Regions from separate parts of the Paenibacillus sp. MAH-35 genome, predicted to be linked through region 2. Evidence: a T-box and tRNA genes for the amino acid it is inferred to sense, from the RefSeq annotation. Region 2 holds a T-box; the other holds one or more tRNA genes.
What was found. A T-box is a leader RNA that pairs with one kind of tRNA and senses whether it is charged. The one in region 2 lies ahead of ileS (isoleucine--tRNA ligase), so its partner is inferred to be a tRNA-Ile.
Positions count from the first base shown of each region.

Region 1 (10,735 bases), on a different contig from region 2:
AAAGGCGATTGTATACGTTTCCACGATAGAGTCTTCCGGAAATTCGATTTTGACGCTGCTGCCGATCAGCACAACCGATCGAAGCGATTCGTCGAGACGATCGTCGTTTCTGGACGTAACATCCTGCAGCTTGCGCTGGTAACGCTCGATCAGCTTGCGAAGCTTGACCCGGTCCTGACGGGCGGAATCGCTGTATTCATCTAAGAAAGAAGACACTTGCTCGTCAAAATAAACGAGCTGCCCGATTAAAGCGTCTCTTGTTCCTTTGGCATCACTATGGCTCATGGCAGCCATCACCTCCATACCGTGCTGCCGCGACGGGTTTGACGATCGGCACCGATAATCGTATCATCGCTTCATCTCCTCCCTCATATGGACAAACAGACCCCGATCCGGGGCCTTACACGCATTCTAACAAAAACGGGCTTGTCTGCCAATACAGAATATGCCAGGTATAGAAAGCAATTTTTCGGGACAGTCTAAGATTAGGTTTGGAATGATGGAATGATGGCTTTTGAGCGGAAAGGAGCAGCGACACTTGTCCACTCGCAACGAATACGAATACACCGATTTAAACGGCAAACCCGCTCTTATCCAAGAGATCGTTCAGCTGGAACAAAAATTGAAGCAGGAAACCGGACAGCCGGTAACTCTGATCGCCTATTCACCGGCCGATTCGTCTCTCGCCACAAGCACGGGCCATGCCGGCTTGAACGAATAAACCAACCAACAAACGCCAGATTGCGGAGCCACGCTTCCGCATCTGGCGTTTGTTCCGTTTCCAGCGAAACTCGCATTCTCAAAAAAAGTGGATAAACTTTGCAACATTTCTCCGGCGTTTCCCGTTTAGAAGGTTGATCGATCGATTGCACGATACCATCAGACGAAGAGGTGAAAGAAATGAAAAAACGGGCAACCTTCTTAATCTCCGCACTGCTAGCCCTGCTGATGATGCTGGGCGGCTCCGCTTATGCCTTCTCCGACGTACAAGGTGATCCTAACGAGGCGGATATCGCCGCGCTTCAGAAGGCCGGCATCGTCAGCGGCATATCGGCCGAGCATTTCGCCCCCAAAGGCAAAGTCACGATGGCGCAAGGCGTTGCGATGCTGGTTAAAGCTTTTGATTTGAACATCGATCATATCCGGTTTATTAAGAAACCGGAAGCAAGCGATTATTTCACCAACGTTCCTAACGACGCCTGGTACGCAGAAGCGTTCATCTATGCGCATCATAACGGCCTGCCGATTCCGAGGGACGCCGATCCGCTGCAAAACTTGACGAAAGAACAGTATGCCGATCTTTTGTTCCATGCGTTGACCGCCAAAAATGATTATGCGTTCATTAAAATGTATGTCATTCTGAAGGATGAAGCGGACGTCACCGAAGCCTACATGAACAGCATCCAGCATCTGGTGCTCGGCAAAATTACCGAGCTTGACGACGGATATTTTTATCCGAAACACGAAATTACGCGCAGCGAAGCCGCCCGTCTGCTGAACCAAGCGATTTTGTTCGCCAAAAAGCACGAACCGATCAAACCCGTTCCGGCGGTAGATCCGGACGTATCGCTGTCGGTTACGAAAGTAAACGACGATGTGAACAAAGTAACCTTAACCTGGAGCAACCGACCGCATCCCGGATACGGAATCTCGGTATCGAACATCGAGTTCACCCTTGACGGCCAAGCGTTGATCTCCTACAAGCTTCATCAGCCCGATCCGGATAAGATGTATCCGCAAGTGATCAGCGAGGCCAAAATCGACACCTACGTCGCCTCAACCTATAAGCCGGTGTTGCAGCCGGCCGCCGGATCGACTTCGTCTTCCGACGCGTTGTAAGATAAGCTTCACCCGGGAACTTCGGCAGAGCGGACGCTCTTGGCCGGAGTTCTTTTTTTGTTGCCGCGGGTTTAAGCTCAGGGTTTCAAGTTATCGAGGGGGATGAAATTGCAATTGCATTCGACAATCAGAATCTCGTCCTGTTTCATTTCAAAATTAAAATAAAACAGCAGCCAAGAATACTTCACTTCCAAGGCTGCTGAATTTTAACTGGTACTATTCTTTTCGGTTCTTAACAACGTTCCCTAAACCGATCTTATAAACGCCAATCACGGTTTTACCGTCTTCTTTATACAAGTGGATTGTTCTTCCGCCTTCCGCTATCTGATTATTCATCAAAGCGATTGCCTCTTCCGGTGTTTTTGGCATTACCCCTCTAAATCCTTTTTCAATATGTAACCGGATACTCCACCCTCTCCGATCGCTTTCATCAAATCCGGTCTTTCTTCAGGCGTACGCGCATTTACTGCTGTACCATACGTTTGGCCGCGTTCATTTACCGAGTAGGCGGTCGAAGGATGATCCTGACTGTTGTCCATCTGAGAAGCACTGATTGTTTTCACGGTGAGTGACCCCAAAGCAATACCGATGGCCAAGACTCCGCCAACCATAACGATTCTCCTCGATGCTGCCAGATCATTGATAACAATAGAGAGCCCCTGGCAGTCGGTTAACCGCTGAGCTCTCTTTTCCTGACGTTACAGATCAACTGCTATGCAACTACTTTCACATATACACTGCTTTATAACGAAACTTGACAAAGTCACGGCTCGGGGTCATAATTCCAAGTTAACTCTTTATCCAGCTCTTTATCGTACAGACTAACGCCGCTGGAGGTGCCCGGTCTATATTTGTCCGACTCTTTTTCTTTTTGATATTTGATATACTTCTTCTTGTATTGTTCCGTCTCCACACGTTGCTTCTCCGCATGCGCTTGGAGTTCTTGAACCGTTACACATCGCAGCGAGAAATTCACCGTAACGGTCCGCTCCATTTTGGTAATGACCGCATGCTGATAGCGGCTCCCGATTATTTCATAGGTATCGGGGATCGCCCCCAGATAGGCGTTGTGCGCATATACCTTCCAGGAACCGTCCTCCAGCCGCATATCGACCGGGTCGCCCTTTTTCAGTTTAAGCAGCACCGTTAACGGCGCCTGGTTTTTGCGGTCGACAAGACTTTCAATGATCATCATGGACACATCCCGGAAGCAGTCTGTTCTCTTGAAGTTTACACTCAAAAACCAGGTCGAACCCGGTTCGCCTGTACAAAAAAACGCCGAGTTATCGACGGGAATCAACTCCCACTGTCTTTAACTAAGCGTTTTGTGTTTTTGGATTGTAGGTTTATGCCGAGGACGAGACTCGAACTCGTACGGGGTTGCCCCCGCAGGATTTTAAGTCCTGTGCGTCTGCCATTCCGCCACCCCGGCATGTATGTATGGACGTTCCTATCAATCTATGATTGCCGCATGCTATTTCTGGTGGGCCCTGAGGGACTCGAACCCCCGACCAATCGGTTATGAGCCGACCGCTCTAACCAACTGAGCTAAGGGCCCCAATGAGCGGAAAAGATTATTGCGGGGGCAGGATTTGAACCTGCGGCCTTCGGGTTATGAGCCCGACGAGCTACCGGGCTGCTCCACCCCGCGTCGTTTGGAAATGCTGTCCTGTTCGCGACAGCGACAAAAATAAATATACACCATATGAAGAGTGGATGTCAATATTTTTTTCACTTATTGGTACGGTACGTAAGTTTTCTTGTTCCCTACAGCTGATACCGGACGCCGAACCGGCCTTTCTTGGACCTGAACACTTCCACCGACTGCGGGCATTCGTAGCCGTAGATCCACCAATCCTCTTCCATCCGCTTGGCCAGACAACCCGCCTGGAATTTGCTTTCATACAGCTTGACCCAGTACACCCATTGCATCTTCAATTCCGACCGATCCTTTCTTTGATTTTGTTCTCTCATTAGCATATCCCATCTCCCCCATTTTTTTACCGGAATCGGTACGATTCTATGCAAAAAGTTTCAGAAGCACGCTATTTGCCCTAACGCTTACGCCCCCGCTATAAACGAAAAAGGCCGCAAAAAAACCTCCCCGCATCTCTGCGTGAGAGGTTCTATACCGTTTATTCAGCCCGCATGCTCTCCCCGAAGCACCGCAGGGTTATCGACCGCCTCCAGGCGCTCCTCCTCGTCGCGCATCCGGTGAGCGATCCGGCTGGCCGCGGAAGCCGCGATGCTCGCCACCAGATCGTCGAGGAACGTATGGACGCCGTTCCCGCTTTTCGTATCAAGCCGCTTGATCACTCCGACCTTATGCTTGTCCAAATGACCGAACGTCGTAACAGCAATACTCCCATAGCCGAATACCGAGCCAAGCGCCAGCGTCTCGTCACAGCCGAACAACCCTTCGTCCGTCTCGACGATCGACTGCAGCGGTTCGGACAGCATCTGTTTCTCAGCCAGCTGGTCGAGCTCGATCCCCACCAATATCGCATGCTGTATCTCGCGCTTCTCCAGCACCGCCCGAACGCTTTCCAGGCACAACTGCAGCTTCAAACCCGCATTATAGGGAGATTGCATCTCATAGACGATATGAGCGATATCTTCAAGCTGTACGCCGCGCTCCTGCAGCTTGCGCAGTGCAGCTTCCTTTACATCTTTGCTGTGGACCCGTTTCCGCATTGGAATCTCCCCTTCGATGTCAGACATAGGTTCATTATAGCATGGACTTCCCGGAAATTGTCGGAAAATGCGAAAACCGGACCGCCTCAGTCGGCGATCCGGCATCCTTCATCGATTAGAACGCCGGCATCATCATCGGGCCGCCGCCGGGCATGATGTTGATCGGAGCGTTAGGATTATCCTTCATCTGCTTCAGCGCCGCATCTCCGGCCGTTTGCCATTCTTTCAGCGCTTCGCGGACGGTAATGTTGCCTTCAATCGCTTTTTTGAAATATTCCCGGCCAATATCATACACTTGACCGATATTTTGGTATTCCCGATACAGCTCGCTCATCTCGTCCTGAACCGGTACCGGCTTCATGGTGTAGAACGCTTTGATGTTATATTGCATGCCGTCGCGAGGCTGAATGTACTTCGCGCGGGATACGAGCTGGTTGACGCTCTTGGACTTCAGTCTGGCCCAGTCTTCGCCATTGATGAATTTAATGAACTTCCACGCTGCCGCCGAGTTTTGAGCCTTGGCGTTAATGCCCATCAGACCGTTCAGGTACACGTTGCCGCCGACGTCTTTAAACTCCGGATGCGAAGGCATCGAGACGATATCCCAATCGATAGGCGTATACCCTTTAATGTTGGCTGCATTTTTGTTGCTGCGGATCAGTTCGTTAATATTATACGTATGACCAAGCGTCATCGCGAGCTTGCCGTTCATGAACGTATTGTTTTGGAACGGATTGTACTCGCCGCTTGCCATCTGCGCCCGTCTGGCCGCATCCATCTTGCTGTAATCGATCGGCTCGGGGAATATTTTCTCCTTGCTGAGGCTGATCATCGTCGACCATACTTTTTCCCATTGATCGGAATCCACCGTCATACTTTCAGCGTTATCCGAGAACGTACGCAATTGAAGCGGCGCCGTATACGTCCTCATCTCGTGGAACAAGTTTTCTTTGGAGCCGTAATTGTATTGGTTAAAAGAAAATCCGTACACGCGGTTTTCATCTTCGCCTTTCGATACCCGGCGCGCCAGTTCGAACATCTCATCCCAGGTCATGCCGTCTTTCGGGTACCCAACACCCGCATCGTCAAACGGCTTCTTGTTGTACAGCAGCACTTGAGAGGAAAACGTCGGCGCAAGCGCATAAATCTTACCTTCGCCTGCAGACTTGATCCCGTCGATGACGGCCGGCACTACGTCTGACAAGTCGAATTTATCCTTTGTAATGTCCGCGTCTAGCTGCTTCAGCATGTTGTTGCTGATCAGATCGGGAAGCTGCTCAAAGTTAAGCATAACGACGTCAGGCGGGTTATCGCTGTTCATCAGCTCTTTCATTTTCTCGTTCGGATCTTCCGGTTTTTCCCCTTCCGGTCTCGGTCCGTAACGATACTGGTCCTGATTGACCGCAGACACGATCTCGACCTTTATGTTCGGATTATTGTATTCGAAAATTTCGGTAAACTGTTGGCGGAAGTACTCATCCTCCTCGCCGTAATACGGAGTCGCGATACGCAGCACCTGCTCGCCCTTATCGCCCGGCCCTTCCCCTTTATTGCATGCTGCCAGTACCGGCACGGTCAAGGTCGCAATTGCCGTAAGGCCGGTCAACGTTTTAAGCCATCGCGGTTTAGATTGATTCATTCGCTTCTCCCCCTAATTGTTTCGGCGCTTTAATCGTAATCGTCTTGCCGTCGAATTCCATCGACGCTTTGTTCGTGATTTGCAGAGCTTGTAAATATTCTTTAGGAATTTGCAGACGGCCCGCACGGTCAAGCACGACATACTCCTCGTGCCCCGCACGGATTCCTTTGAGATGAGCGCCGGCGCCTGCATCGAAATCGAGATTTTCGTTCCGCTTCACGAATTCGGTGCTCGTGAGGCCGTCGCGGATGGCCACGACCCGGTCCACCTTGCTGGCGAGCGACAGATCGTGGGTGACGATTACGATCGTGATGCCGATCTCTTTGTTCAGCCTGCGGAAAATATCCATGATCAGGTCCGACGTTTGCGTATCCACCGAACCGGTAGGTTCGTCGGCCAGCAGCAGCGACGGCCGGTTCGACAGCGAGATGGCGATCGCGACGCGTTGCTGCTCCCCGCCGGAGAGCTGGTACAGCTTGTTGTTCATCCGCTCCTTGAGCCCCACCCAATCCAGCAACTGCTTGGCGTAGGCGCGATCCACCTTGCCGTTCAGCATCATCGGCATTTCCACGTTTTCCAGCGCGGTCAAGTAGGGAAGCAGGTTCCGAGCGTTATTTTGCCAGATGAAGCCTACCGTCTTGCGCTTGTACTCTACCAGCTGTTCGTCGGTAATCTTCAGCAGATCCCATTCGCCGACCCGGACCTGGCCCGCGGAAGGGCGGTCGAGTCCGCCCAGAATGTTCAGCATCGTCGACTTTCCGCTTCCGCTGTTGCCGATAATCGCCATCATCTCGCCGGCTTCTACCGAAATGTTCAAGCCTTGCAGTGCGACGACCTCGATCTCGTCGGTTTTGAAAATTTTAACTAATCCTTCGCAAGTAATCATCGGTTACCGCTCCTCCCCCAGCTTAACCGCCTGATGCACTCTCAGCCGGCGAATATGAAGCAGCAGCAGCGTTGCGCCAGTAATCAGCATAAATCCGACGACGGCGTAAAGCTGATACATGTCTCTGGCTTCGAACACGACCCGGAACGGCGGAACTTGGGTTTTGGCATTTTCCGTCGTCTGCAGGAACGGCAGGAACAGAATACTCGTCAGCCTGCCGATGACGAAGCCCAGCACAATCGACAAGCCCGCGGTAAACACCTGTTCGAGAAGCAGCATGCCGGTCAACTGCTTGCGCGACAATCCCATTGCCCGCAAGACGCCGAACTGGACGACCCTGCTCGACAGATTAAAGAACCAATACAGCACATATCCGATCAGCGATACGAGAACCGATACGAGGAAACCGAGGCTCAGTATGCCGAATACGCCGCCGCGCGACGGATGTTTGCTTTGGGTGATCAGCTCTCTTCGTACGTCCTTGTAGCTGACCAATGGAATATTTTTCTCTTGCAGCGTCTCGATAATCGGAGCGAGCAGCGCTCCGGGCTTCATTTTCAGCCAGACGTCATAAGGTACGAGAGGCGCCTGATCGAATATGTAATCCAGATTGGCGATGAAAAACGGCGATTGATCTGGATACAGCGACGGCCAATACGGCAGCGTGCCGACAATGACAAACTCGACCATCTGCTGCTGAATCGCGATCGAGATCAGATCGCCCGGCTTCACCTGATGTTTCTTGGCGAACGATTCCGGGATGATCACCGCATGCTCGTAAGAGCCGAGCAGTTGCAAATATTGCCGCGGATGCGCCGGGAACAAATCGTTGCGGAACCAGGCCACTTCCGCGAAGTCCACGTTGTCGATACCCATGACGGTACCGGCGCCAAGCGATTTGCCGGAAACGACGACGTTTCCTTTCGTTTGCAGCACTCTCGCCGCATGTTCCACGCCTTCCAGCGTGCGGAAAATTTCAAACGGCGGTTCGAGGTACAGCATCTTCGAGTTTTGCGGTTCGCCGCCGGGATTGCCTCCCGGGTTGCCGCCTCCGCCTCCGCCTTGGCCTCCTTGGCCTCCTTGGCCACCTTGACCGCCTTGTCCCCCCTGACCGCCTTGGCCTCCTTGACCTTGATCCGGCGACGGCGGCGGTGCTTCCGAGTACGCTTCCCATACGGGCTGAAGCACGACATCGGTGCCGTACTGGTATAACGTGCGCTCGGTGGAGTTCAGATCGATCGTCCGTGCTGCAGAGGAGTTGTATACCCCTAGGCCCAGAGTCAAAATAAGCAGCAGCATAAGCGGATAATACGATTTGGACGAACGGGACAGCTGCGTAAGCGTCAAATAGATCGGTACGGGCAAAAACGTTTTGCCGAGCCAGTTAAACAGCCGCAGCAGCCACGGAAACAATCTCAGGAAAAACAGGCCCAGCGCGAATATCGTAAGCGCCGGAACGAAAAACAACAGCGGATGCACCTGAAGCTGATCGTTCGTCAAGCCGGTTTTGGCCGACAACACCTGATAATTTTGAAACGAATAATACCCGTATCCGGCCAGCAGAATAAGCAGCACGTCCAAAAACCATTTCTGCCAGAACGGCTTGCGGTCTGAACGGGCCAACTGCTGCTTGTAGCTGACGATGGACGACCGGGCGAAGGAAACCGCCGGAATTACGCTCGCAAGTATGGCCAGCAGCACCGCCGCTCCCCCGTACATCAGCGCTTCCGTCGTCACTCCTACCGGAACCGCCTTCCGGTCGACAAACATAAGGAATCCGTTCGACGAGCCGATGCTTTTCGCCATCATCCATCCGATAACCGGACCGATAAGGAGGGCGATACCGCCGAGCAGAAGCCCTTCCAGCAAATATACCCAAATGATCTGGCGGGTGCTTCCCCCGCGGCTTCGCAGTACGGCGATGTCGCTCCGCTGGCGGTCCAGCGACTGGCGCGCATTCATGACGATATAATAAAAGACCATCGCGATCATCGGCGCAGCGAGCGTGAACAGCGTCATTTGCATTTGCAAGCTTTGCCGCTTGAACTCGGTGAGCATATCCTGGAACGAGAAGTCCACTCTCGTATCCTTCAGCTTCTGGTACAGCGTAATGTCCAGCCGGTCCAGAATCCGGGACAGATCGGACAGCTGACTTGTTTTGATTTCGCGCAAGTCGAACGCGTAATACCAGTTCGCAAGATTAAGCGGTATTTTTTTCTGCTGGAGCAGTTCGTTCTGGAACACTTCGTCACTGACGATCAGGCTGTTGAGCAGTCCCTCGAAGCCTTGGTACCAATAAGGGTCTTCCTCCTGCTTCGGCTTGAACGTGCCGACAACCTTCACCTTAAGCGGTGCGATGCCTTGCCCGCCGGTAATCGGATAATTGAACTCGTCTCCGACTCTGAAATCGTTCCGGTACATCGCTTCTTCGAAAACGACCGCCTCGATGACCCCGTTCTTGACTTGATCGGAGAACGGGCTGCCGTTCGACATCTCGATATGGTCGGCCAAGCCGCCGTATGTGACGATCGTCATCTGGCGGCGTTTGCTCGGGTCCGTCTTGGTCGGATCGACCGGCGTGATCTGCGAACCCCGAATCGAATAAGAACGTGCATAAGTCGTAAACGGAAATCCGATCTGCTTCGGAATCTCGTCGCGAATGTAGGCGTCAACGTCACCAAGCGATTCCAGATCGGCTTTATCCGCCCCTACCGCCTGATAACGGATCAGCGTCGAGCCCGGAGGCAGTCCGTCCGTATTGTCCAGCAGCGTATTCGCTACGACCCGCTTGAGCGAGCCGTCCGAGTACATCGGGATACTGGTCGTGAACGCTACCGCCACAATAAGCCCGAGCAGTGTACTGAGCGTCATCCAGCGGTTATTCCACATTTTACGATACAAAAACCGGAGCATAGGCATAGACGTTATCTCCCCACCACTTTTTGCCCCGGCTGCAGGCCTTTAAGGATCTCCACTTCGGTCGACGTCTGCTGGCCGATCTCTACGTCTACCTCCCGCTTCCCCTTATCGTCGACCACTTGCACATAGTTGCGGCCGGAATAGCTGCGAAGCGCGGAAGCCGGAATGACGACTGCGTTTTCTTTCCGCTGGGTGATGACCTGCACGCTTAGCGGCGTTCCGCGGTTGAGTCCTTGAGGGAACGCATCGAGCTCCACGACCAGATAGTTGTCGATCGTGTCTTGTTTCTTCTGCCCGCCCGGGTTGTTGTTGTTATCCTGCTTAGGAGCGGGCAGCTGCTTCACCTTGCCCTTATGCTGACCAGCCATGTTAATATCGACCAGCACTTCCATTCCGACCGCTACCTTTTTGAGGTCGTCGGCGCTCAGGTCGGCCACGACGGTCAGCTCGTTCAGGTCGGCGATGACGGCAATATCGTCGTACGCCTTGACGCTGTCGCCTTTTTTGACTGGCACGGAGACGATTGTCCCGCCGAAAGGAGCGCTCAGCTTCGCCTTGGCGATCGACGTTTCCAGCTCAGTCAGCTTTTCCTTTTTGAGCTCGAACTGGATCTTGGCCTGCTCCAGCTCGGTTGCCGATTGGTCGCCGTCGCTTTTGCGAAGCTTCTCGATCATCGCCAGCTCCTCGCTGCGCTGCTGCAGTCTCAGCGTACGAAGCTCACTTTCCAGCGTGCTGACGTCAAGCTCCGCGATCAGTTG
Region 1 is NZ_JBYUPU010000006.1:193,928-204,662, reverse strand. It holds gene AC3Y2E_RS08890 (GreA/GreB family elongation factor) at 1-285, opposite strand, end outside; gene AC3Y2E_RS08885 (hypothetical protein) at 539-721, shown strand; gene AC3Y2E_RS08880 (S-layer homology domain-containing protein) at 901-1,839, shown strand; gene AC3Y2E_RS08875 (hypothetical protein) at 2,056-2,208, opposite strand; gene AC3Y2E_RS08870 (hypothetical protein) at 2,208-2,450, opposite strand; gene AC3Y2E_RS08865 (hypothetical protein) at 2,603-3,034, opposite strand; tRNA gene AC3Y2E_RS08860 (tRNA-Leu) at 3,189-3,271, opposite strand; tRNA gene AC3Y2E_RS08855 (tRNA-Ile) at 3,321-3,397, opposite strand; tRNA gene AC3Y2E_RS08850 (tRNA-Met) at 3,417-3,490, opposite strand; gene AC3Y2E_RS08845 (hypothetical protein) at 3,607-3,813, opposite strand; gene AC3Y2E_RS08840 (phosphatidylglycerophosphatase A family protein) at 3,979-4,533, opposite strand; gene AC3Y2E_RS08835 (extracellular solute-binding protein) at 4,649-6,172, opposite strand; gene AC3Y2E_RS08830 (ABC transporter ATP-binding protein) at 6,159-7,058, opposite strand; gene AC3Y2E_RS08825 (ABC transporter permease) at 7,062-9,977, opposite strand; gene AC3Y2E_RS08820 (efflux RND transporter periplasmic adaptor subunit) at 9,983-10,735, opposite strand, start outside.
Region 1: it has a tRNA-Ile gene. The T-box ahead of ileS (isoleucine--tRNA ligase) is inferred to sense a tRNA for this amino acid. The anticodon was not compared.

Region 2 (10,735 bases):
GAACATATGATCCTGATCCAGCATCAGGACCGACGGCTCAGCCAGCGATTCGGTTAATGCTTTGAATTCGGCCAGATTCACCGATTGCCCGTTCACAATCAGCTTGACTGTATCGCCCACGTTGAAATGTTCCGCAGCGTATTTCTTGAATCCTTTGGTCGCATAATCGCTGTCGGACGCCAGCAGCACGAACCCGCCCTCCGGAATGGCCAGATCCGGAGAATCCTGCCAGGCAGGCGAGCCGCCGTTCGCCGGCGCTTTGTTGGCGACCTTCGTCACTTGGAAATGTTCGTCGACCTGAACGGCGACGTTGTACTTGCTCGTATTGTTCGTTTTATCTCCGAAACGGCTCGTCAAGACGGCCAAATAATTGCCCGCGCCCTGAGCGTCGACGATGTTGATCTGCTTCCTCAGACCGCCGGCCGATTCGATGTAGACGCTGTCCGTTACGGACGGTTCGTAAACCGAAGCCGTGACTGGGCTCTCCCCGGCAGAGCCGCTCGCCGCAGCCTGCGGATCGCCTGTGCCTTGGCTGCCCGTTCCGGCAGACGGACCGGCCGAAGCATACGCGGCGGACGGAAATGCGGCGGCGAGCAAACAGATCATGTACACGTAAAGCAAACTGCGGTTCCACCAGATTCGCCTGCTCCTCATACATACACCTTCCTTTTCACCTATAAACTCTGGCTGCCCGGTGAACTAACGGCTGCAAGCCGAGCGGCCCGCCCCAACGCGCCATGTTCGGCGTTCGTGCCGGCTTTGCGGAATACGTCCCCCGCCCGGTGCCCGTTTCACCTTCGCTTCTATAGTAAAAGCGTTTGCAAAACCAATATACGTGTTTTTCATAGAGGTGTATTTATTCAGTTATGCGGTTCTATTGTACATTTTTTGCAATTTGTTCGTTGGGCGGCCGTTTCCTTCCAAAATGCGAAAAAGACCGGAGCTCCTTAACGGAATCCCGGTCTTGACGATATGGAAAAGACGATGGAGGCGAAGATGGCAGGTCTGATCCGGATGTTGCGAAACGGTCGCTTCCCCTTAATCGACGCAGTGCAAACGAATATATTCAGTCGGCGATAAACCCGAAGCTTTCTTGAACGCTCTGCTGAACGAATGAATCGACTGGTAGCCCAAAATGGAAGCGATTTCGGTAATCGAATGGTTTCTCGACCGGAACAGCTCGATCGCCTTCTGCAGTCGTTTCTGCGCATAGAAGTCGCGCAGCGTTATGCCGGTCTCCTCGGTCACGATGTGCGACAGATGCGAATAGCTGTACCCGAGCGCTTCGGAAACGTCGGTCAAATCTTTGATCGTCAACAGGTTGTTGTCGATATAACTGATCGCATTGTACACCGCCTCCTGAAACCCTTCCCGCGGGCGCAGGTCCATCCGGTACGTCTTGTCCCAGTCCGAGAAAAAATTCCGGTACGTGAGTACAATGATCTGATCGAGGTACATCTGGCTCAGCATCGGCGAATACCGCTCCATTGTCCGAAACTCCCGCAGCGCGTTCAGGAACGGAGCTTTCACGTCCAACCGGTCTTTTTGGAGCGGCGTATTCTTGGCATCCATCATTTTTTGAATATGCAGAAACGGATGCTCCGCTCCCGGCTTCTGTCTGAACCGGTAACCGAAGCACAGATACCGATACGGCTGCTTATCGTCCGCCCCGCCGGAATGCAGTTCCCCCGGCGTATTGATATAGATGTCGCCCGCTTCTACGTCGTACCTCGTGCCGTTGGTGGCAAACCATCCTTTGCCGGACAGGACATACGTGATCTCATAACAGATCTGCTTATGCTCGCGCAGCACAAAACCGGAATTGCAGCTGAGATCGCTGATCTGAAATAACGTAATCAGCTCGTAGTGCTTCGGATTCAAAAAAAACTTGTTCTCGAATAAAAACCGGTACCTGCCGGATACAAGCGGCTGCGGCGACGTATTCAAGCGGTCCATCCCCTTCCTTCATCCGGAACGTCATACGGCAAAGGCTGCAAAAAAGTCCAGACGTGCGTCCGGACTTGCAAGCGGTAAGGTATGCGGATCTCAGATGCAGACCAGGAACACGGAACTATACTTCGAACTTCGTAACTTTTTGCTGGACACTAGCTTCATAGTACCTTCGAACGAAACGCGTTTCAATCGGACGGAAGGCGCAAGTTTACGTTCTCCGCCTCCTCGATAGCATGAACAGCGCTGCCGCTGCCGCGATTACCAGCACGGATACCGCCACGATCACCGGAACGATGTAGCTCCCTTCGGCGACTGCCTTGGAAGGGTCGGGCGCTTGACCCGCGCCCAGCTCGGCCAGCTCCAGGCTTGCCGCGGACAACGGCTTGGTCATCTCGCACATGCCGGTCTCCAGCCGGTCCGACGTTCCGTAAGCGGAGACGAGATAGCTCTGGTTGACGGCAAATCCGGTATAGCCACAGCTCGCCGAGCTCATCGCCGTGTACACTTCCGTCGTGGACGTTACCTGCCCCTTCCACACCGTCGTCACTTCGAACGTAACGCGAACCGGATCGGCCGACGATTGCGCGAAGCCGATTTTGCCCGGCTGCTTGACGTCCTTCACCTTCCCGGCGAAGATCGCCGTCTTCCGGTTCATCTCGGACTGTACGGACGGAGGCGCCGCGCAGGAACAGGCGAATACGTCCGCAGGAGCGGCGAACCCGATCACCGCCATAGCTAGCAAACTGCACAACAGGATGGTCATCATACGTTTTCTCATCTTATCACCTCTGCCTTTAGTACGATGTCAGACCCGATAGGGAGAGTGGATTAAAAAGCGCTTGGCAAGTCTCTCTCCCTTTTTCAAAATACAACTCTGACTTTGTACTACTAGACGCACCCCAGCACCAATTTGTTCCACTTGTTGACAATTGAATTGGAATAGTGTACAAAAGAGATAATTACATGCCATAACCAAATTCATTGACGAGAACGAGTACGCTAATCCCTTGTCCCCCAGAGAGTTGGCCACGTGCTGAAAGCCAACGTTCAAGTGTTAGCCGAACATCCTCTCCGAGAAGGAAAGCTGAAGCGCTCCAGTAAGCCGCCCCGGGGTCCCGCCGTTACAAGGGACGCGCATGATAGTGCGCAGTTGAGGTGCCGGGAGACTCGGAGCATGGGTCGAACGGAACAAGGGTGGTATCGCGAGAGATAATCTCGTCCCTTAGAGGGACGGGATTTTTTTGTTTGATTATGGTTATGAACCCGAGAGGATGGCTAAACGCGATGAGAAAAGTGGATGTCAAAGAAAAAGCAAGAGAACGCGAGCTCCGCGTACTAAAGAGATGGAAGCAGGAGGATACGTTCCGGCAGTCGATCGCAAACCGGGAAGGCAGGCCGAATTTCGTGTTCTACGAAGGCCCCCCGACCGCCAACGGCAAGCCGCATATCGGGCATGTGCTCGGACGCGTTATCAAAGACTTTATTTGCCGCTATAAGACGATGTCCGGTTACCGCGTCGTCCGCAAGGCCGGCTGGGATACGCACGGTCTGCCGGTAGAGCTCGGCGTCGAGAAGCAGCTCGGCATCTCCGGCAAGCAGGAGATCGAGAAGTACGGCGTTGCCAAATTCATCGAGACTTGCAAAGGCAGCGTGTTCGAATATGAGAAGCAGTGGCGCGAGCTGACTGAAGGCATCGCCTACTGGACCGATATGGACCACCCGTATGTCACGCTGACCAATGACTACATTGAGAGCGTCTGGCACATTTTAGCGGAGATTCATAAGAAGGGGCTGCTGTACAAAGGCCATCGCGTCAGCCCGTACTGCCCGGATTGCCAGACGACGCTCAGCTCGCACGAGGTCGCTCAAGGCTACGAGGACGTCAAAGATTTAAGCGCGACCGTGAAGTTCCGGAATAAGCAAAGCGGCGAGTATTTCCTCGCCTGGACGACTACGCCGTGGACGCTGCCGGCCAACGTCGCGTTAGCCGTTAACGCCAACCTCGATTACGTCAAAGTGAGACAGGCCGGCGAAGTCTATATCGTGGCGGACAATCTGGCGGACAAATGGTTCAAGGAAGACTTCGAACGGCTGTCCGTGCATAAAGGCTCGGAATTCGTAGGCGCCGCTTACGAGCCTCCTTTCTCTTACTTGACCGCCCAGAAAGGGTTTATCGTCGTCGATGCCGATTACGTCAGCGATTCGAGCGGTACCGGGATCGTCCATATCGCTCCGGCTCACGGGGAGGACGACTACCGGACGACCCGCCAGCACGGGCTCGACTTCGTAAGCGTCGTCGATCTGGCCGGGCGTTATACCGCGCAGGTCGCCGAGTTTGCCGGACGTTTCGTAAAGGACTGCGACGTCGATATCGTCAAGAGCTTGTCCGAACGCAAGCTGCTGTTCGCCAAAGAGCGGTACGAGCACAGCTACCCGTTCTGCTGGCGCTGCAAATCGCCGCTGCTGTATTACGCGATGGAGAGCTGGTTTATCAAGACGACTGCGGTGAAAGATCAGCTGATCGAAAACAACAGCAAAATCGACTGGTACCCGTCCCATATCCGGGAAGGCCGGTTCGGCAAGTTTCTGGAGGAGCTGGTCGACTGGAACATCAGCCGGAACCGGTACTGGGGGACTCCGCTTAACGTCTGGTTATGCCGCGACTGCGGATGCGAATATGCGCCGGGAAGCGCGGCGGACTTGCGGGAACGGGCGGTTCAGCCGGTCGATCCGAATCTGGAGCTGCACAAGCCGTACGTGGACGAGGTGCTGCTGCGCTGCTCTTGTGGAGGAACGATGGACCGTACCCCGGAAGTGATCGACGTCTGGTTCGACAGCGGCTCGATGCCGTTCGCCCAGCAGCACTACCCGTTCGGCGACAAGCAGCTGTTCCAGGAGCAGTATCCGGCCGACATGATCTGCGAAGGGATCGATCAGACGAGAGGCTGGTTTTTCAGCCTGCTGGCGGTGTCCACGCTGTATAACGACCAATCGCCGTACAAAGCCGTTATTTCTACGGGACACGTGCTCGACGAGAACGGGCAGAAAATGTCTAAAAGCAAAGGCAATGTCATCGATCCGTGGGACATCATCGACGAGTTCGGCACCGATGCGTTCCGCTGGGCGCTGCTGGCCGACAGCGCGCCGTGGAACAGCAAGCGGTTCTCCAAAGGCATCGTGGCCGAAGCCAAATCGAAGGTGATCGATACGATCCATAATACGCACGCGTTTTATGCGCTTTATGCGACGATCGACGGATACAAGCCGGAAGATCACCCGGAGCAGCGTTCAACGAACGAGTTGGATCGCTGGATTCTCTCCAGACTGAACACCACCCTTCAGCAAGTAAGCAAAGGGCTGGAGACGTACGACTTCCTGAACCCGGCGAAGCAGCTGGAGACGTTCGTCGACGAGCTGAGCAACTGGTACATCCGCCGCTCCCGCGACCGCTTCTGGGGAAGCGGCTTGACCGCAGACAAAGTCGCAGCCTACCAGACGCTGCGCCGCGTGCTGTTGACGGTAGCGCGGATGATCGCGCCTTATGCGCCGCTGATCGCGGAGGATTTGTACGACAACCTCGGCGGCAAGGGAAGCGTTCATCTTGCGGATTATCCGCAGGCGAGCGAAGCGGAGATCGATTCCGTATTGGAATCGGATATGGAAACCGCACGCCAAATCGTCGAGCTGGCGAGAAGTGTCAGGAGCGAGACCGGAATCAAAACGCGCCAGCCTTTGTCCGAGCTGCTCGTCGCGCTTGACCGCGAATTCGATCTCAGCCGTTTCGAGGCGATCATTAAGGAAGAAATCAACGTCAAAGTGATCCGCCTCGTCCATGGCGACAGCGGCTTCGTCAACTTCGCCCTGAAGCTGAATCTGAAGGCGGCCGGTAAAAAGTACGGCAAGCTGGTCGGTCCGCTGCAAAACCATCTGAAGCAGCTCCCTTCGGCCGAGTCGAAGTTTGCGGTGGATAACGGCTACCTCGATATCACGGTCGAGGGAGAATCGGTCCGCGTCACGCTGGAGGAGCTGCTCGTCGAGAAGCAGGCGAAGGAAGGCTTCGCCTCCGCCTCCGGCTACAAAATGACCGTCGCCTTGAATACGACGATTACCGAGGAGCTGGAACAGGAAGGCCTCGTCCGCGAAGTCGTACGCGCCGTACAGGATTACCGCAAAAAGCTGGAGCTGCCGATCGAGAAACGCGTCAACCTGGTGCTGGACGTGAGCCCGCAAGTCAAAACGGCGCTGGAGCGTTTCCCGGACGTTCTGCACGACAATGTGCTGTTAGCCGGCGTCCGTTATGCCCAAGTGTCCGGCATGGAGATCGTGGCGATCGGGGAGTCGAAGGCCGGATTGCTGATTGAGTAACGTTGCGCAAGGTAAAGACGCAGGAAAACCGTCCGGTACAGTTGACCGGACGGTTTTTGGCGTGCGCGGGGACGCTTTTCCACCGTACCGCGCGATGCTCCCGGGGAGGCGGGGGGATGGTGTGGTGCGGAAAAGCGGACTCGCATGTCATTGGTCAATCCCATGGCCGTTTGTCGGCGGGAGGAACAGGTATGTTCGCTGCTCCAGTTAGAGTTGGCGATTATTTCGTACCGTTCGTCTCCCCACACATTGTGCTCGGTTGCGCGGCAGCTGTTTATCTCGTGTTGGGGGTTATAGTGGTAATCGGCTTCAGGGGTTGGCTGTGAAGCTGCTTCCGGAAGATAAACTTCCGCTATTTGTTTCCAATAGCGGGAATTAGACGCATAGCGGAAGAAACTGTTCCGCTATTTCCCGTATTACCGCCTATATTACCCGGTATAGCGAAAATAACGGAAATCAGATTTCCGCTATAGCGTAAAACTGACGTATTTCGGGGAAATAGAGGAAATCATTCTTCCGCTACATGGCTAATGAACATCACTGCAGCCAATCTGATGCGACAGATCCTTGAAAAAAACTGTCTCCCTCCTGCTTTACTAAGCCAAAAATGCCGCTTCCCGGACTAAAAGAGGTTGTTCAAAAAGTCCACTTTTGATCACGAAGCAGATACAGGAAGCCTGCTCGACATCGAATATGGCATTCAGCCGGAACTTCCGGTGCTCACGTAGCTTTCACTACGCTCCGCTCCTCATTTCCTAGCTTCATCCCATCTTCTCGGTGCTGAAAACCGGACTTTTTGAACTCGCACTTAAAATAACGTCCACCGGAAGCGGCTTCTACTTTTGTTAGAAAGGAAAAAAGAACGGCAGCACGGCAACCATCACGATCCCCATCAGCAGCTGCAGCGGCAGTCCGACCTTGAGATAATGGCTGAACTTATACCGTCCCGCCGACATTACAAGCGCGTTAGGCGGCGTGGAGAACGGCGACGCGAAGCACATGCTCGCTCCTATCGAGACGGCGAACAGGAACGGCATCGGGCTGACGCCCAGCTGGACGGCGGCCGTAAGCGCAATCGGGGCGAACAAGACGGCGCAAGCGGTGTTGCTGATAAACAACGTTAAGATCGACGTTGTAAAATAAACGCCCGCCAGCAAAGCAATCGGCCCGAAGCCGCCCAGCGAGCCGACGAGCCCTTCGGAAAGCAGCTTCGCGGCGCCCGTCTTCTCAATCGCGATCGACATCGGAATCATCCCGCCGATCAGCACGATGCTTTCCCAGTTTACCGTCTTGTACGCCTCTTCCATATTGCGCACACAACCGAACACCACCATCAGCACGGCGGCGATCATGACCGACGCGACTGCCGGGATCAGCTCGGTGATCAGGAGCAGCACCATTAGCAGCATGATGCCGGCGGCGATCGGGGCTTTGTGGTCCATCGTCACCTTGCGGGATTCCTCGATCGGCTGACCGACGACGACGACGTCCGCCTGTTCCGCCGCGAGCAGGGCGATGTCTTTCCATGTCCCCTGAACGAGCAGCGCATCGCCGAACCGCATCTTCTCCTCCTTCAGATTGTGAAGCAAATATTGCTCCTTCCGCTGAATGCCCAAAATATTAATCCGGTATTTCTCGCGAAACCCGGATTGTTTGACGAGCTGGCCGATCAGTCTGGAATTCGGCGTCAGCATCACTTCGGCAATGCCTACGTCATGAGTCGCATACCGCTCCGCGCTTGCGGGCGGCTGATTCTCCGGAGCTTGCCGGTCGAGCAGCACTAAGCCGTACGTCTCCGCAAACCGTTGTGCGTGCTCGAAAGTACCGTTTACATACAAAATATCATCTTCTTGAATGACCGTTCCCGGTCCGGCGATTTCCTGATTGATCGTTTTGAAAAACTGATTTTTCGCCGACGTCTTGCGCCGGATCTCAATGACGTTAATGCCGAACGAAGCCGGGATATTCAGCTCCAGCAGCGTTTTCGTGTGAATCGGAGAATTCGTGCCGACCTGAATCCGGAACAAATTCCGGGACAGCTGGTACTTCCGCGCCAGCTCCTTCAACGTCCGGCCATTGTGCTTCTTATCGCCGTCCTCATCGTTTTTAGGCAAAAATCGGCGCAGGAAAAGCATCGCCACGATGCCGGTAGCAATACTAACCAATCCGATGGGGGTAAACGAGAAAAAAGACAAGCTGCCGTAGCCGGCATTTTGGAGCGTTTCTTGAATGACGAGGTTCGGCGGCGTCCCGATTAGCGTCAGCATCCCGCCGAGACTGCTTGCAAAAGCAAGCGGCATCAGAAGCTGACCCGGATTCGTCCGGGCGCTCATCGCCAGGCTGACGACAACCGGCAGCATCACCGCCACCGTTCCCGTATTGCTTACGAATGCCCCGATCACCGAAGTGACAAGCATAACCATAATGAGCAGTCTCGTCTCGCTTGTCCCAGCCAACTGGAGCAGTTGCCTGCTCGCCATCTTGGCGAGGCCGGTCTGGAATATGCCGCCTCCGACGACGAACAAGCCGATCATCATAATGACGACCGAGTTCGAAAACCCGGACAACGCTTCGCCCGGCGTTAAAATTTGAAACAGCATCAACACGACCAACGACCCGATCGCGACCAAATCCGAACGTATTTTGCCGGATATGAACAACGCGGACGCCAGCGCCAGCGTACCAAGCGTAATAATCATCGGTCCATCCACATCTGGTTCCCCCTTGCAATAGTAACTTAAGCAACTCGTTGTCTCCCCTCTTTTCGACATTTTTCTGGGCATTCCTGCCTAGTGGGCGACTTGTCGGAGTTTGTTCAAGTTTGAGATGGAGATCAAGTCGTTCCCGATCGGAGGCAGACGCACCATTTGGAGGTAAACGGCGGTGTCAGGGCAAGTTACATTCGTTTGGAGGGAGGTATAAAGGGGAGAATGCTTGCTTGGATGTGGTTTGTACCTGTTAGTGGGGCGACCGGGCATTTCGCGCGGCGATTTGATAATAAGAGGCTTTTGTACATGCTATTTTAGGCGACTTTGACTAAACTCCTGAAATAGAAGCTTTTGGAAGCTCTTATTTCAGCTTGATGCTACCCAGCTTCGGTCTTTTTGCCTGAAATAGGAGGCACAATCATCCGCTATATGGGGAAAATGCCCATCCTACCGAAAAATAAGGGGTGACAAAGTCCGTTATTTAGTTTGTTTGAGCAGCATGAGCTTGGGAAGCACTGCGAGTTTACTGTGGCTACCGAGTTTGGTTTGAGTTGGAGGCTGGGGTGGGGGCGAGGTCAGGGTTCAGAGGCGGCGGCCTTGGTTCAATTCCGTAACAGCCGCAACTCCCCGTTCAGACGCTGTGTGTCAGACAGGTCGCAGAAACAACAAAGCCCCCGGCTTCCGCCAGAGACTCTGTTGTAAGTCCGCTTTCATCGCTTCTCCACACGAATCGTGCCATCCCCGCCTACATAAACGCGGTTGGACGGATCGTTGCGCAGCTTCACGTTGCACATCTTCAGCTTCATTTCTTCCAGCTCGGCGATTTCCCAGTCCGGGGCGTCCGGGACTCCACGGCCGGCGAGGAAGGAATCCTTCTCCTCCCGCGCAGCCGACTCGTCCTCCCAGTCCTTCACGCCGAAATAGTCCAGCTCATAGCGGTTGACCAGCCTGCAGGCGAACAGTTCCGAGCTTCCCGCATGCTTTAACACATAAGGCACAGGACACCTCCAAGCTCCGCCTTTAGAAACGACTGCTTAGCACAACTGCGATCCGGGCGCATTAGTAAAATGCGCCCCCCAGCTGCGCCGCACCGCATTCCGTAACCCTTATCGCAGCTTACAAATAAGGGTTCTCGTGCTTCGCTTTCAGCCGGTTCCAGCGGCGTTCCACCTCTTGCTCGAACGATTGGAGCGCCTCCGCGTTTTCCGGCTTCGTCATATGCTTCGTTTTGCCCATCGAGCCGAGCCATTCGGCGACGGTTACTTTTTTGTTTTTCTCTTCCGGATTGTACGTAATATTCGTAATCCCGCGCTCGATCTCGTACAGCGGGAAGAAGTTCGAGCACACGGCGGCATCGATAATGTTCGTGCCTTCCTGATCGTCGGACAGCCAGTTGAGGGGGCAGGTGATCAGGATTTTGCCGTAGACGAGCCCTTCGTTCTGCGCGTACCATTGCGCTTTGGCCGCTTTTTTGACCAGATCCTGCGGGTACGATTCCGATCCGGTGAACACGTACGGAATGTTCGTCGCGGCCATAATTTGCGCCGTATCCTTGTGATGGAACAGCTTGCCGGCTTGCTTCTTGCCGACGTTGGACGTCGAGGTCCGGTGCCCCATCGGCGTCGAATACGACAGCTGCGCGCCTGTATTCATGTACCCTTCGTTGTCGTACTCGAGGATGATCATCTTGTGATTGCGAAGCGCGGCGC
Region 2 is NZ_JBYUPU010000001.1:114,748-125,482, reverse strand. It holds gene AC3Y2E_RS00475 (S-layer homology domain-containing protein) at 1-654, opposite strand, end outside; gene AC3Y2E_RS00470 (AraC family transcriptional regulator) at 1,039-1,956, opposite strand; gene AC3Y2E_RS00465 (hypothetical protein) at 2,162-2,731, opposite strand; T-box leader at 2,926-3,179, shown strand; gene ileS (isoleucine--tRNA ligase) at 3,238-6,318, shown strand; gene AC3Y2E_RS00455 (SLC13 family permease) at 7,164-9,029, opposite strand; gene AC3Y2E_RS00450 (hypothetical protein) at 9,737-10,024, opposite strand; gene AC3Y2E_RS00445 (thiamine pyrophosphate-dependent enzyme) at 10,143-10,735, opposite strand, start outside.